DNA from 3 places in the Sedimenticola sp. genome. Region 2 is predicted to be linked to each of the others. Evidence: predicted binding sites of a transcription regulator. Region 2 holds the regulator's gene; each other region holds the start of a gene.
What was found. The regulator sigma-54, encoded in region 2, starts transcription at its own class of promoters, with help from an activator protein. The targets are predictions, from matches to a motif close to TGGCANGNTNCNTGCTT.
Positions count from the first base shown of each region.

Region 1 (4,539 bases), on a different contig from region 2:
CGAGATCAGGTAATAGTTGATGGCGGGGCGGCAGACGTGGCAACCGTCCGGAGTACGCCAATCCATCTTGTCGAAAACCGCCTGCTTGTCGGTCAACTCATATTCGCGGATGGTGGAACGCACCTGGTCGTGGGTGAAATCAGTACAGGCACAGATCGGTTTGGCTTCCGGTGCCGAATAGTCGCCACCCAAAGTATTGGCCAGGATCTGCTCCACCAGACCGACACAGGAGCCACAGGAGGCGCCCGCCTTGGTATGCGCCTTCACCTCATCCACTGTGAACAAACCTTCGCTGGTGATCGCCTTGACGATGTCGCCCTTGCAGACGCCGTTACAGTCACACACCTGGGCCTCGTCGCCCATGGCCGAGGCCTTGGACTGGCCACCGTGTCCCGAGCTACCCAGATGCGCCGCTTCACCGAACAGCAGGCTCTCGCGCATATCGGAGATATCGGTACCTTCGCGCATCAACTGGAAGTACCAGGCGCCATCCACGGTGTTGCCGTAGAGCACGGCGCCACTGATACGGTTATCCTTGATCACCAGTTTTTTATAGGTGCCGCCGGCCTGATCCTGAAACACGATCTCTTCTGTTTTCTCGTCGCCGTGGAAATCACCGGCCGAGAACAGATCGATGCCGGTCACCTTGAGTTTGGTGGAGGTGACCGAACCCTCGTAGCGACCGTAACCCAGCTCGGCCAGGTGATTGGCACACACTTTGGCCTGTTCAAACAGCGGCGCTACCAGACCGTAGCAGGTGTCACGGTGCTGCACACATTCGCCCAGGGCATAGACACGTGGATCGTAGGTCTGCATGGTGTCGTTGACCACCACGCCCCTCTCGCAATGGAGACCGGCTTGTTTGGCCAGTTCAATGTTGGGACGAATGCCCACCGCCATCACCACCAAGTCGGCCTTGACCTCTGAGCCATCCTTGAACCGTACGCCAGTAACCCGTTCCTCGCCCAGGATCGCTTCAGTCTGCGCACCCATCAAAAAGTGCATGCCGTTCTCTTCCAAGGAACGCTTAAGCATGGCACCCGCCGCCTCATCCAACTGACGCTCCATCAGGGTGTCCATGAGATGAACGACCGAGACCTCCATGCCCTGCTTAATCAAACCGTTGGCCGCTTCCAGACCCAACAGACCGCCGCCGATGACCACGGCGTGTTTATACTGTTTCGATGCCGCCAACATCTGCTCGACGTCGTGGATATCACGGAAGCTGATCACACCTTCCAGGTCGGCACCGGGTACGGGGATAATAAAAGGCGACGAACCGGTGGCCAGCAGCAACCGGTCATACTCCGCTTCCACTCCGTTGGCCGCGACCACTTTGCGTTTCACCCGGTTGATTTCAACCACCGGCGACCCGCTGTGCAGAGTAATATTGTTCTGCTCATACCACTCACGCTTGTTCAGAACGATATCGTCAAACTTCTTTTCTCCCGCCAGCACCGGGGAGAGGAGGATACGATTGTAGTTCGGGTGTGGTTCGGAACCGAAAACCGTAATCTCATACTTGTTCGGCTCCAGCTTGAGCAACTCTTCCAGCGTACGCACGCCGGCCATGCCGTTACCTATTAATACCAATCGTTCTTTCATGTTTTGCCTCTCAACACATCGGGTCGATCAAAACTCCCAAATACATATGACCCTCATTTGCAACCGCTATGCCAACTTTCACTTGAGCCGTAAATAACGGGGGTTTCGCGCTGATGCGGCAGTTTCAGGTAGATAAAAAATGAATCAATCTGGTGCCGGAAGGCGACTAAACGCACTGAAATATGGCATGCGAAAAATCGTTTGCCGAAACTGACCCGAAATCGGGCGACATTCCTTTTGCTTGCACCCGGAGAGTGCGCAAATCGTTGACCCATCTCAAAAAAATGAGTTTTTAATGTTATTTTTCATATGGTTACAAAATTGGCACAGGCAATGCTATAGACAGGCAAACGTTGTCAATCTCTGGAGCACGTCCATGTCAGAAAGCAAATTAAACCTCTTCTCCTTTAGCGGAAAGATACGAACGCTACATATCACCTGGTTCGCTTTTTTCCTCTCCTTTATGGTCTGGTTTAACCATGCCCCATTGTTGGCGTCGATTCAGCAGACCCTGGGACTGAGTGCGCAGGAGGTGAAGGCGCTGTTGATCCTGAACGTCGCACTAACCATCCCGGCACGCATTATTATAGGTATGCTGGTGGATAAGCTGGGACCGCGGATCGTCTACTCCACCTTGCTGTTCATCTCCAGCTTTATCTGTTTCGCCTTTGCCATGGCCGACTCCTTTGAGGCACTGGCCATCAGCCGTTTCCTGCTCGGGTTTGTCGGTGCCGGTTTTGTAATCGGTATCCGCATGATCGGCGAATGGTTCCCGGCCCGTCAGGTCGGTCTGGCTGAAGGTATCTATGGCGGTTGGGGCAACTTCGGCTCCGCCGCAGCCGCCCTCGCCCTGCCTACCATTGCCCTACTGTATGGCGGTAATGAGGGCTGGCGCTATGCCATCGCCTCCACGGGTGCTATCACGCTGGCCTACTCCCTCATCTACTATAAATTGGCGCGCAACACTCCCAAGGGATCGACCTATTTCAAGCCGAAAAAGACCGGCGCAATGGAGGTCACCAGCAAGGGAGACTTCTATTTCTACCTGTTTATGAATATCCCCATGTATGCCGCGCTGGCAATCCTGGCATGGAAACTCGGCCCATCTAATCTCGGCTTGCTGAACGAGGCCGTCACCTACAGTATCTACGTCAGCCTGATTCTGCTCTACGGGTATCAGACCCTGCAGGTCTGGCGCATTAACGGCCACATCTTCGTTCAGCCCGTACCGGAACTCCACCGCTACAAATTCAAACAGGTTGCCATTCTCGACGTCGCTTACCTGGTCACCTTTGGATCCGAGTTGGCTGTGGTCTCCATGCTGCCACTGTTCTTTAAAGATACCTTTGATCTCTCGCTGGTGCAGGCGGGCTTATTGGCTTCGGGTTACGCTTTCATGAACCTGTTGGCCCGCCCCACCGGGGGTCTGTTCAGCGACAAATTCGGTCGCAAGAAATCTTTGACCATTCTGATCGGCGGCCTGGCAGTCGGCTACTTTATATTGAGCAGCATCACTTCTGAGTGGCCGATCGCCCTGGCGGTAGTGGCTACCATGGCTTGTTCATTCTTCGTTCAAGCCGGTGAAGGGGCGGTATTTGCCATCGTACCGCTGGTTAAACGGCGCATGACCGGTCAGGTAGCCGGTATGGCGGGCGCTTATGGTAATGTAGGAGCCGTGCTGTTTCTGACGGTCTTCTCCTTCGTCACGCCGCAGCTGTTTTTCCTGGTGATCGCCGGTGCGGCCATTGTCACACTGGCCGCCGTACAGTTTCTGGATGAACCGGAAGGTCAGACCGCTGAAGTGTTGCCGGACGGCACCGTGCAGATGATCGACGTCAGTTGATCGCCCCCGATACGCTCCGACACGGATAAGGTCGGGGCGTATCGGCACCAACCTTTGGCGTATGCAGAATAGCGATGAAGAACACCCTGGAAATTGATTACGCCTGCTGTACCGAAACGGGTGCCAAACAGCAAAATGCCGACGCGGCAGATGCCCGGATACCACCGGATGACCTGCTGCTGAGCAAAGGTGTGGCGGCCGTGATCGCCGACGGCATGAGCAGCAGTGAGGGCGGTCATGAAGCCAGCCAGATTTGTGTCACCGGTTTTCTAAACGACTACTTCAGTACGCCCGAGTCCTGGAGCGTCAAGACATCCGCCAGCAAGATTCTCAGCGCACTGAACACTTGGCTGTGCGGCCAGGGACAGAGCCGCTACGACTCCCCCAAGGGGATGGTCACCACATTAAGCGTGGCGGTGATCAAATCCACCACGGCCCATCTGTTCCATGTGGGTGACAGTCGCATCTATCTCTACCGCGAACAGCGACTGGAACAGCTGACCAAGGATCACCGGGTCTGGGTCTCCAAGGAGCAGGATCTACTCTCCCGTGCCATGGGCATAGACAGCCACCTGGAGATCGACTACCGCTCCATTGCGCTGAATCCGGGTGACTTGCTGATCTTCTCCACCGACGGGGTGCATGATTTCCTTACCGACCGCGAGTTACAGCGGCTGATCAAAACCCATCAGGGCAACCTGCCGCAGGCCGCCCGGGCCATTACCCAGACCGCGCTGGAACAGGGCAGTAACGACAACGTCACCTGCCAACTGCTGCGGGTGATCTCGCTCCCCGACGAGCAGATTGACGATATCTATCAGCGGGTGGCGGAGCTGCCGTTCCCACCCAACCTGTTGCCCGGCATGAACATCGACGGTTATGAGATTGTGCGCGAAATCCACGCCAGCAAACGTAGTGAAGTGTACCTCGCCATCAACAGTGAAACCGAAGAACAGGTGGCGCTCAAGACCCCGTCGGCCAACTTCAACGACGATGCGGAATTTCTCAACAGTTTCTTGAATGAAGAGTGGATCGGCCGCCGCATCAACAACCCACACGTATTGCGCGTCTACAAACCGGCACGGCGGCGT
Region 1 is NZ_JBNKFS010000009.1:114,953-119,491, reverse strand. Features, by position in the region: gene nirB (nitrite reductase large subunit NirB) at 1-1,605, opposite strand, end outside; gene ACQY5R_RS08375 (NarK family nitrate/nitrite MFS transporter) at 1,982-3,448, shown strand; gene ACQY5R_RS08370 (protein kinase domain-containing protein) at 3,523-4,539, shown strand, end outside.
Region 1: ACQY5R_RS08375 (NarK family nitrate/nitrite MFS transporter) is a predicted target of sigma-54. The motif match lies at 1,928-1,944, and genes of this name have one in related genera.

Region 2 (4,539 bases):
AGGTGGGTGACAGATCAGCCGTTGGCGCTTTTCGGTATGGGCTCCTGTTGTATGAATGCCTGCAGCAGTGCCTCCCTGTCTTGGCTTTTACGCAGGCGCTGACAGAATGTTTCGTCACTGAACAGGGTAGCCAGTTTTGCCAAAAGCTGCAGATGTTCTTCGGTTGCCTCTTCGGGGACCAGGAGGCCGAAAACCAGATCCACCGGTTTTTGATCGATGGCGTCAAAATCGGCGCCTGACTGGAGTTGAATGAAAGCGCCACGTGCTTCGGTGACGCCGGCTACGCGGGCGTGAGGCAGGGCGATGCCATGCCCCAGCCCGGTGCTGCCTAATCGTTCCCGCTCGAGCAGTTTGTCGAACACCGTGCCCTGATTTAGCTCCTCCGAGGCCGTTGCCAGCAGGCCTGCTATCTCTTCGAGTATGCGCTTTTTACTAGCAGCCGGATTCGCCACGCTGATGCGTTCGGCATTTATGAAATTTGCGGGAAACATGGTTTTGCCTGTTGATTAGATTTCAGCGTTGGCAGGATCGATTCCTTTCATGCCTACACCATTGCGGTGATTGGTACTCTTCTCCTTGAGTTTTTTGACCTGTCGGTCGACTTTGTCCACCAGACCATCGATGGCGGCATACATATCTTCTTCTACACAGTCTGCAAAGACATCGGCGCCATTCACGTGGAGTGTGGCTTCGGCCTTTTGGCGCAGCTTCTCGACACTCAGAATGACATGGATTTTGGTGACATGGTCAAAGTGTCGCTCCAAACGTTCGAACTTTGTCTCGACATAATTGCGCATGGCTTCGGTGATGTCCACATGGTGACCGGTGATGCTGATTTGCATGATTTGCTCCTTGGTTACTGGCCTCTAGACGAGGCGCTTGCGCTCGTTTGATGGCGGTATCGCCATAGACTCGCGGTATTTTGCTACCGTCCGCCGTGCGACCTGAATGCCCTGATCGGCGAGTATGCTCGCCAATTTGTTGTCGCTGAGAGGCTTGTTCGGCTTCTCGGCAGCGACCAGTTTTTTGATCAGTGCGCGTATCGCGGTGGCGGAACACTCTCCGCCTCCAGCCGTGCTGACATGACTGGAGAAAAAATATTTGAACTCGAGCGTACCCCGGGGGGTATGCATATATTTTTGTGTGGTGACCCGTGAAATGGTGGATTCGTGCAGTTCCAGGGCTTCGGCGATATCCCTTAGCACCAACGGTTTCATCGCCTCTTCGCCGTGTTCGAAGAACCCCCGCTGCAGTTCGACAATCTTGGTCGCCACCCTTAACAGTGTTTCGTTGCGGCTCATCAGGCTTTTGATAAACCAGCGCGCTTCCTGAAGATGATTCTTCAGATAGTTGTTGTCATCGCTGTTGTCGGCACGGCGGATCAGTCGCGCATATTCCGGATTGACCCTGAGTTTGGGCGCCGCTTCGGCATTCAGGTCCACGTGCCATGTGCCATCCCGGCGCGTCACGAAGACATCTGGAATGACGTATTGGGGTTCAGTTTCGGCCACCAGGCTGCCTGGGCGCGGTATTAGCGAACGGATCAACTGGTTGATCGATTTCAGCGTGTCATCATCGATCTTCAGCTTGCGCTTGATCTGGTTATGATCCTGCTGGGCCAAAAGCTCAAAGTGATCGCTGATCAGGCGGGTGGTGAGCGCCATGGCCGGATGGGGCTCCGGAAGTTGACGCAGTTGGATCAGCAAGCACTCCTGCAGATTGCGTGCGCCCACCCCTGGTGGATCGAATTGTTGAATTCGGTGCAGTACCGCTTCAATCTCATCCAACTCGACCTCTTGAGCGGCCATGCTGTCGAGTATCTCCTCCAGTTCCATTCGCAGGTAGCCATCCTCATCGATGCCGTCGATGATGGAGACGGCAATCTCGCGATCCAGATCGCTGAACGGCGTCAGGTTTAACTGCCAGGTGAGATAGTCGTAGAGGGTGCGTGCACTGCGGCGCTGGGAGAGGTAGTCATTGTCACCCGAGTCTCCCCGCGAGGCGAGCCCGGAAGAGGGAGGGAGCGCGCTGTCGTATACATCATCCCAGCCGCTGTCCACCGGCAGATCTTCCGGCATGGAGTTTGCCTCGCCGTTGATCTCTTTTTCGTTATTGAGGTCGTTGCTGGTGGCTTTATCCCCTTTCAAGCCATCGCCATTGAGCCGCTCAATAACGCTTTGCTGTTCGTTGCGGCGGGCGTCTTCCCGCGCGCTGTTGTCCTCTTCGGTCTCCAACATCAGGTTGGAATCCAGCGCTTCCTGGATCTCCTGCTTGAGATCCAGGGTCGAAAGCTGCAGCAACCGTATGGCCTGCTGCAATTGCGGCGTCATGGTGAGATGCTGGCCAAGTCGAAGCTGGAGCGTTTGCTTCATGCGGTTATCTAGATCTGGTACGTAATTTGTATGTTTTTCACAGCTTCATTCTAGCGTAAAAAGCGAACAGGCGCACAAGGAGAAAATGCTTTGTTGCTGTGAATCAAACCTAAGTCGATTGGTTATAAACTGAACTCTTTTCCCAAATAGACCGAACGGACTTCCTCGTTGGCCAAAATCTGCTCCGGTTCGCCCTCGGCCAGCACCTTCCCCTCGCTGATGATATAGGCGCGCTGGCAGATTCCCAGCGTTTCCCGCACGTTGTGGTCGGTTATCAGTATACCGATGCCGCGGGCAGAGAGCTCCCGGATGATGTTCTGGATATCCTTGACCGAGATGGGGTCGATGCCGGCAAAGGGTTCATCCAGCAGGATAAAGCGCGGCTCCATGGCGAGCGAGCGGGCGATCTCGAGGCGCCGCCGCTCACCTCCGGAGAGGCTCATCGCCTGGTTGTTGCGCAGATGGGTGAGATTAAAATCCACCAGCAAGGCTTCACAAGCCTCGATCTTTTCCGGTCGATCCAGATCTTTGCGGGTCTCGAGTATGGCGAAGATGTTGTTGAAGACGGTTAGCTTTCGGAATATAGACGGTTCCTGGGCCAGATAACCCAGCCCGAGGCGGGCCCGGGCATGCATAGGCAGGGCCGTGATGTCGTGTCCATCTATCTTGATGGTTCCCCCTTCCGACGGCACCAGCCCGGCTATCATATAGAAGCAGGTGGTTTTACCGGCGCCGTTGGGGCCCAGTAATCCGACCACCTCTCCGCTGGAGAGATTGAGTGAAACACCGTTCACGACGGCGCGGCGGCGATAATGTTTCGCCAGATTTTCGGCAGTTAAGACAGTCATCGGTGAGTTACTTTTTACCGCCGATGGTTACCTTGACACGCTCTTTACCCTTGGCGCTGGTGCCGGCCTTGACCACGGCCCGTGCGCGGTCGTAAATGATCCGGTCGCTTTTAAAGGTGTCCTTGCCCTGAGTGAGCACGGCATCGCCGGTCATATTGATGATTTCACTGTTGGCGAAGTATTCGGCCTTTTTTGCTCGACCCTTGATCGTTCCCTTGTCGCCCTCGGTGTCTTGTTGAAAGGTGACCGGGTTTCCGACGGCCTCAATCTGATCATTCTGCTCCTTACGCTGGGTAACGGTGACTTTGTCCGCCTTAAGGATAATACTTCCCTGTGTCAGTACCACATTACCTTTATAGGTGCTGATACCGCTGCGGTCGTCGATGTCTACGCCATCCGCTTCGATATAGATAGGCTGATCCTTGTCCGACTGCAGGGCGCTGGTCAGTCCTGGCAGGATCAGCATCAGGGCAAGGGCGAACCACCGGCGGCCAGTGTGATGGGGCTTAGGGATTGACTTCATAGCGTCCTCGTACATTGGCTAGTAGTTTGATTCGGATCGGCTGCTGCAGCCAAATCTGCATGCCTTTGGCGTCGATGCGGTCTGCATTGCTGCGCGCATTGACCTGGGCATCCGTCTCCACATAGTTGTCCCGCGGTTGCACGCGCAGATCACGGGTCCTGATATGCAACGGCCTTACTCCCGGAGCCGCAGAACGGTCAATTTTAACCGCACCCTGCAAAAGAAGCACCTCTCCGTCTCCGGATAGCCAGCCGGTCTCCGATACGACGCGCCAGGGGGGGCGGTCCAGATCGTAAAGTGTCAGTCTGGGTTGGAGGAGCTCGGTACTGTCATCATCCATGAAGTGGGTCAACCGTTCCGCAACCAGGCGCTTCCCGGGGCGACCGGAGAGATCCATCATAGTGGAGTCGACACCTTCCAGGTAATAGTCGGCACGGTGTTCCTGGGCGGCGTGTGATGATTCGTCCAGTGAACTTTGCCGGGCGAGCCAGAGCGTGCCGCCCACCAGTGCCAGCAGTAGGCCGCCAATCACCAGATTTCGCTGTTCGATCATCAAGCGTGATGCCTCTTCAATGATGCCAGTGCGTGGATAGTATCAGCGCAGATACTTCTCATACGCCTGCTCCAGGGTGCCCTGTGCTGCCATCAGCATTTCGCAAATTTCCCGTGCAGCCCCGTGTCCGCCTGCCGCCTGGGTCTGCCAGTGGGCATGCGCTTTCGCCAGCTGATGGGCGTCCTGTACCGTGATGGCCAACCCGACCTGGCGCATGACGGGCAGGTCTACCACGTCGTCACC
Region 2 is NZ_JBNKFS010000013.1:93,298-97,836, reverse strand. Features, by position in the region: gene ptsN (PTS IIA-like nitrogen regulatory protein PtsN) at 15-491, opposite strand; gene hpf (ribosome hibernation-promoting factor, HPF/YfiA family) at 507-842, opposite strand; gene ACQY5R_RS10900 (RNA polymerase factor sigma-54) at 867-2,372, opposite strand; gene lptB (LPS export ABC transporter ATP-binding protein) at 2,495-3,220, opposite strand; gene lptA (lipopolysaccharide transport periplasmic protein LptA) at 3,228-3,743, opposite strand; gene lptC (LPS export ABC transporter periplasmic protein LptC) at 3,727-4,296, opposite strand; gene kdsC (3-deoxy-manno-octulosonate-8-phosphatase KdsC) at 4,339-4,539, opposite strand, start outside.

Region 3 (4,539 bases), on a different contig from region 2:
ACTCCAGGTAACCGGCTCCCTTCAGGGCCAACATATAAAAACGGATCAGTGCCATGGAGATCATCACCCCGCCGCCAATACGCATCTCGGTAATCTCCCGCCAGTTCTCCGGCAGGTCGAGACGCTCGGCAAACACACTCAGCACCCGCTCCGCTACCAGTAGCGCCTCTTCCAGACGGTGCTGGTAATAGAAGAAACGGTACAGCGCCACCAGCACCATCGGGTGTTCCGGTTCCAGGAAGTAGGCCCGCATCAGCGACTGCTCGGCGAGACCTTCCGCATACTGTTCCGCGGCGCACTCCAGGCACTGCCTGACCTCTTCCGTGATCGGCTCATCGAAGTAAAGCTCGCCCGCTTCAAAATCCTGCATATCCATAATCATCTCCATTCGCTCCCCCCCGCCGTTTCGCAGACTTGTTGCGCATCACACACACCACACCCCGGTACCGGTCGGGTATCTTCCAACAGGTCATGATGTCTACCCACCTGCCGCTCCAGACGATTAAGTCGTTCCAGCAGGCAGTTGACGGCATCGGCCATTGGATCGGGAATGATGTGGTGATCCAGGTCGATGCCCCGTGCGGTGGCATCGGTTACGCGGTTCGGGTTAACCACTTTGCCGGGAATACCGACCACCGTCCGGCCTTCAGGCACGGAAGCGATCACCACCGAGTTGGCCCCCACACGGGCCTGGCGGCCGATATGGATGGGACCCAGTATCTTGGCCCCGGCACCGACCACCACCTGATCACCCAGCGTGGGGTGACGTTTACCGCGGCTCCAGGAGACGCCGCCCAGCGTGACGCCGTGATAGAGGGTCACATCGTCACCCACCTCGGCGGTCTCGCCGATTACCACGCCGGCACCGTGATCGATAAAGAAACGGCGGCCGATGGTAGCGCCCGGATGGATATCCACACCGGTCCAGATACGCCCGATGTAACTGATCAGTCGTGGCAGGTAGCGCCAGCCACGCTGCCACAGACGATGAGCGACGCGATACAGCAGAATCGCATGCACCCCCGGATAGGTGGTGATAATTTCCAGGCGGGTTCGGGCAGCGGGATCGCGGGCAAAGACACAGGCGATATCCTCGCCGATGCAGCGCCAGAGCGGGTAGCCAGGTTCAACAGAAGCCACCGGGGCAATCCGTTCGATGCGACTATTCATTGCGGCCTCCGTGCCCGGCTGGCTTGATTGACGTCGTAATAGAACTGGCGCAACTCTTCATCCGCCGGCGGCCGTTTATTCAACACGGTGTAACGCCTGACCAACAGCAACAGGGACTCCGCCTGCTGCCGGGTCAGGTGAATGCGCATATCCGCATAGGCTTGAATGACGGCATGGCTACCGGAGTGCTTACCCAGCACAATCTGGTGTTCGCGTCCCAACTCCGCCGGGTCGATACCCTGATAGTTGAGACGATCCTTAATCAAGCCATCCACATGGATACCCGCCTCATGGGTAAAGACACCGGCGCCGACCAGACTCTTGTGCCAACCGACACTGCGACCGGACGCCAGCTCCACCAGCTGCGAAACGGCGGAAAAACGCGCCATGTCGATATCCCGTCCCTGATCGTAAAAACGCCGCAATCCCATCACCACCTCTTCCAGCGGGGCATTGCCGGCACGCTCGCCCAGTCCGTGCACCGTGGTGTTAACATGGGTCGCACCGCCGCGGATCGCCGCCAGGGTATTGGCGGTGGCCAGGCCCAGGTCGTCATGGGCATGCATCTCGATCTCCAGGTCGCAGATACGCCGCAGATCGGCGATGGTTTCATATACCCGGAACGGCTCCATGATGCCGACGGTATCGGCAAAGCGGAATCGGGAAGCCCCGGCCTGCTCGGCCACCTCCACCACCTGCCAGAGAAATTCGCTATCGGCTCGCGAGGCATCCTCGCCCCCCACACAGACTTCCAGTCCCAGCTCCAACGCCTCACCGACGCAACGAACGATCTGTTCCAGCAGCCACTCACGACTGCGCCCAAGCTTGTGGTAAATCTGTTGATCCGAAACCGGGATGGAGAGATCGACACGCTGCACCCCCAGATCACGGCACTGGGCGATATCCCGGCTGTGCATGCGACACCAGACCATCAGTTGCGCCTGCAACATCACCTCGGCCACCGCACGGATGGAGTCGCGCTCCTCTTGTCCCATGGCCGGAATCCCCACTTCCAGTTCCGGCAGTCCCAGCTCATCCAGCGCGCAGGCAATGGCCAGTTTCTCTTCCAGCGTAAAGGCGACGCCGGCGGATTGTTCGCCATCCCTTAGGGTCGTGTCATTAATTGTGATCATCGCTGTCTGTTACCCATCGAATGCTCGTATACGATGAGTCAGTGCAAACAGTGTGCCACCAAAAAATAACCCCGATTTTCAACAGGATAGTTTTTTATGAAACAGTATTGAATGTAGGGTTTCAGGCGATTGTCGCAAACCGGACAACGTCGCGCCTGCCGGGCAACCACGGGGGGTTGCCCCTACGAAAGGCGTCGAGGTTATTGTTATTGGTGCAGGTTGGAGTGGCCGGCATCCCTCGATCTAGAGGTAGGGTGGACACGTTTTTTGTGCTCACGCGGTTATTGCGCAGTATGCATTCCCACGCGGAGCGTGGGAACGAGAAATCCTGCCAACCTGTGCGGTCCGCCGTAGGGGCAGGCCCCTGTGCCTGCCCGCATCCCTGGCAACGCCGCTCCCGCACATCCCTGTGCTCCGCGGCATAAGTCCATCCCTTCCCAACGCCGCTCCCGCACATCCCTGTGCTCCGCGGCATAAGTCCATCCCTGGACAAAAAAAGCCGCAACAGGGTTGCGGCTAAAGATGGGGATCTGTATTTGTACCGGTTTCCCGGTCACATTCGGGGCACCGGTTTGGCGTTCAGCCATATGTTGGTGCAAAGGCCAACTCGGGCCCTTCAGCCGGCGCATCGCCGTTCCAATAGGGCGACAGTTTGCGTAACCGTTCCACGATCGGCGGCACCGCCGCAATGACCCGTTCCACCTCCTCCAGTGTGTTGTAGCGGGAGAAGGAGAAACGCACCGAGCCATGGGCGGCGGTAAAGGGGATATCCATCGCCCGCATCACATGGGACGGCTCCAGCGAGCCCGAGGTACAGGCGGAGCCGCTGGAAGCGGCAATGCCCAGCTTGTTCAACAGCAGCAGAATCGCTTCACCCTCGATATACTCGAACGCGATATTGCAGGTATTGGGCAAACGGTTATCGGGATCGCCAGTGACGAAGCAGTGGGGCACCTGCTCAATAATCCCCTGCTCCAGACGATCGCGCATCACCTTGACCTGGCGCTTCTCATAGTCCAGCGCCGCGGCGGCCATTTCACACGCCTTGCCGAGTGCCACAATGGAGGCGGCGTTTTCAGTACCGGCACGTCGACCGCGCTCCTGATGACCGCCACGCAACAGCGGACGGAAACGCACCCCGCGACGCAGGTACAACACGCCGATCCCCTTGGGTGCGTGCAGCTTGTGGCCCGACAGCGACAGCATATCGATGGCGCTCTCTTTCAGGTTGATGGGCAGCTTGCCCACCGCCTGTACCGCATCGGTATGGAACATCACCCCGGCGGCGCGGGCCATCTCGGCCATCTCGACCACCGGGAACAGGGTGCCGCTCTCGTTGTTGGCCCACATGATGGAGACAATGGCCACCTTGTCCGACAGCAGCCGGGCGTACTCCTGCAGATCCAGCCGCCCCCGTTTATCCACCTTCAGGTAGTGCACGGTATAGCCATCCTTTTCCAGATACTGACACAGGGTCAGGACCGCCGGATGCTCCACCACGCTAGTGATGATTTCACGCCTCTCCGGTTGCGCCTTGAGCGCGGAGAGGATAGCGGTGGAGTCGGACTCGGTGCCGCAGGAGGTGAAGATAATTTCCGAATCGTGCTCGGCACCCAGCAAGGCTTGCACCTGTTGGCGCGCCCGCTTCACGGCATGCCCCACCCGGTTGCCGAACTGATGCAGTGAAGAGGGGTTGCCGAACTGCTCGGTGAAATAGGGCAACATCGCCTCCACCACCTCGGGCGCCACCATGGTGGTGGCGTTGTTATCCAGATAGATTCCCTTATCCATACTCAGCCTCCTATGCTGGCGCGGCGGGCCAACTCTTCGGCCGGCAGTACCAAGATGAATTCAGCCAGTCCCTCCGCCAGATGCTGCTGGATGCCGCCCAGGGTGGTGGCCGCCATCTGGCACCCGGCACAGGCGCCGGTCATCTTGACGTAGATGTGGCGCCCGTCGACCTCTACCAGTTCCACGTCGCCGTGATCCCGCTGCAGGTTGGGACGAATCTCATCCAGCAACGCCTCGATACGGCGGATGCGCTGCAGATTGGTGAGCCCGGCGCCAGACCTGACCGCCGGCTGCGCCACGGCGTTGACTTCGAACTGTTCGCCCTGCTCGGCCAGCACCCGACCCAGTATCTCTTCGATGCCTTCGTGACAGGAGGAGCAACCGCCTCCCGCCTTGGTGTAGTGGGTCACCGCTTCCACACTGCGCAAGCCGTTGGCGCGTATCG
Region 3 is NZ_JBNKFS010000006.1:178,329-182,867, forward strand. Features, by position in the region: gene ACQY5R_RS06290 (hypothetical protein) at 1-376, opposite strand, end outside; gene cysE (serine O-acetyltransferase) at 379-1,170, opposite strand; gene nifV (homocitrate synthase) at 1,167-2,303, opposite strand; gene nifS (cysteine desulfurase NifS) at 2,883-4,094, opposite strand; gene nifU (Fe-S cluster assembly protein NifU) at 4,097-4,539, opposite strand, start outside.
Region 3: nifV (homocitrate synthase) is a predicted target of sigma-54. The motif match lies at 2,345-2,361, and genes of this name have one in related genera.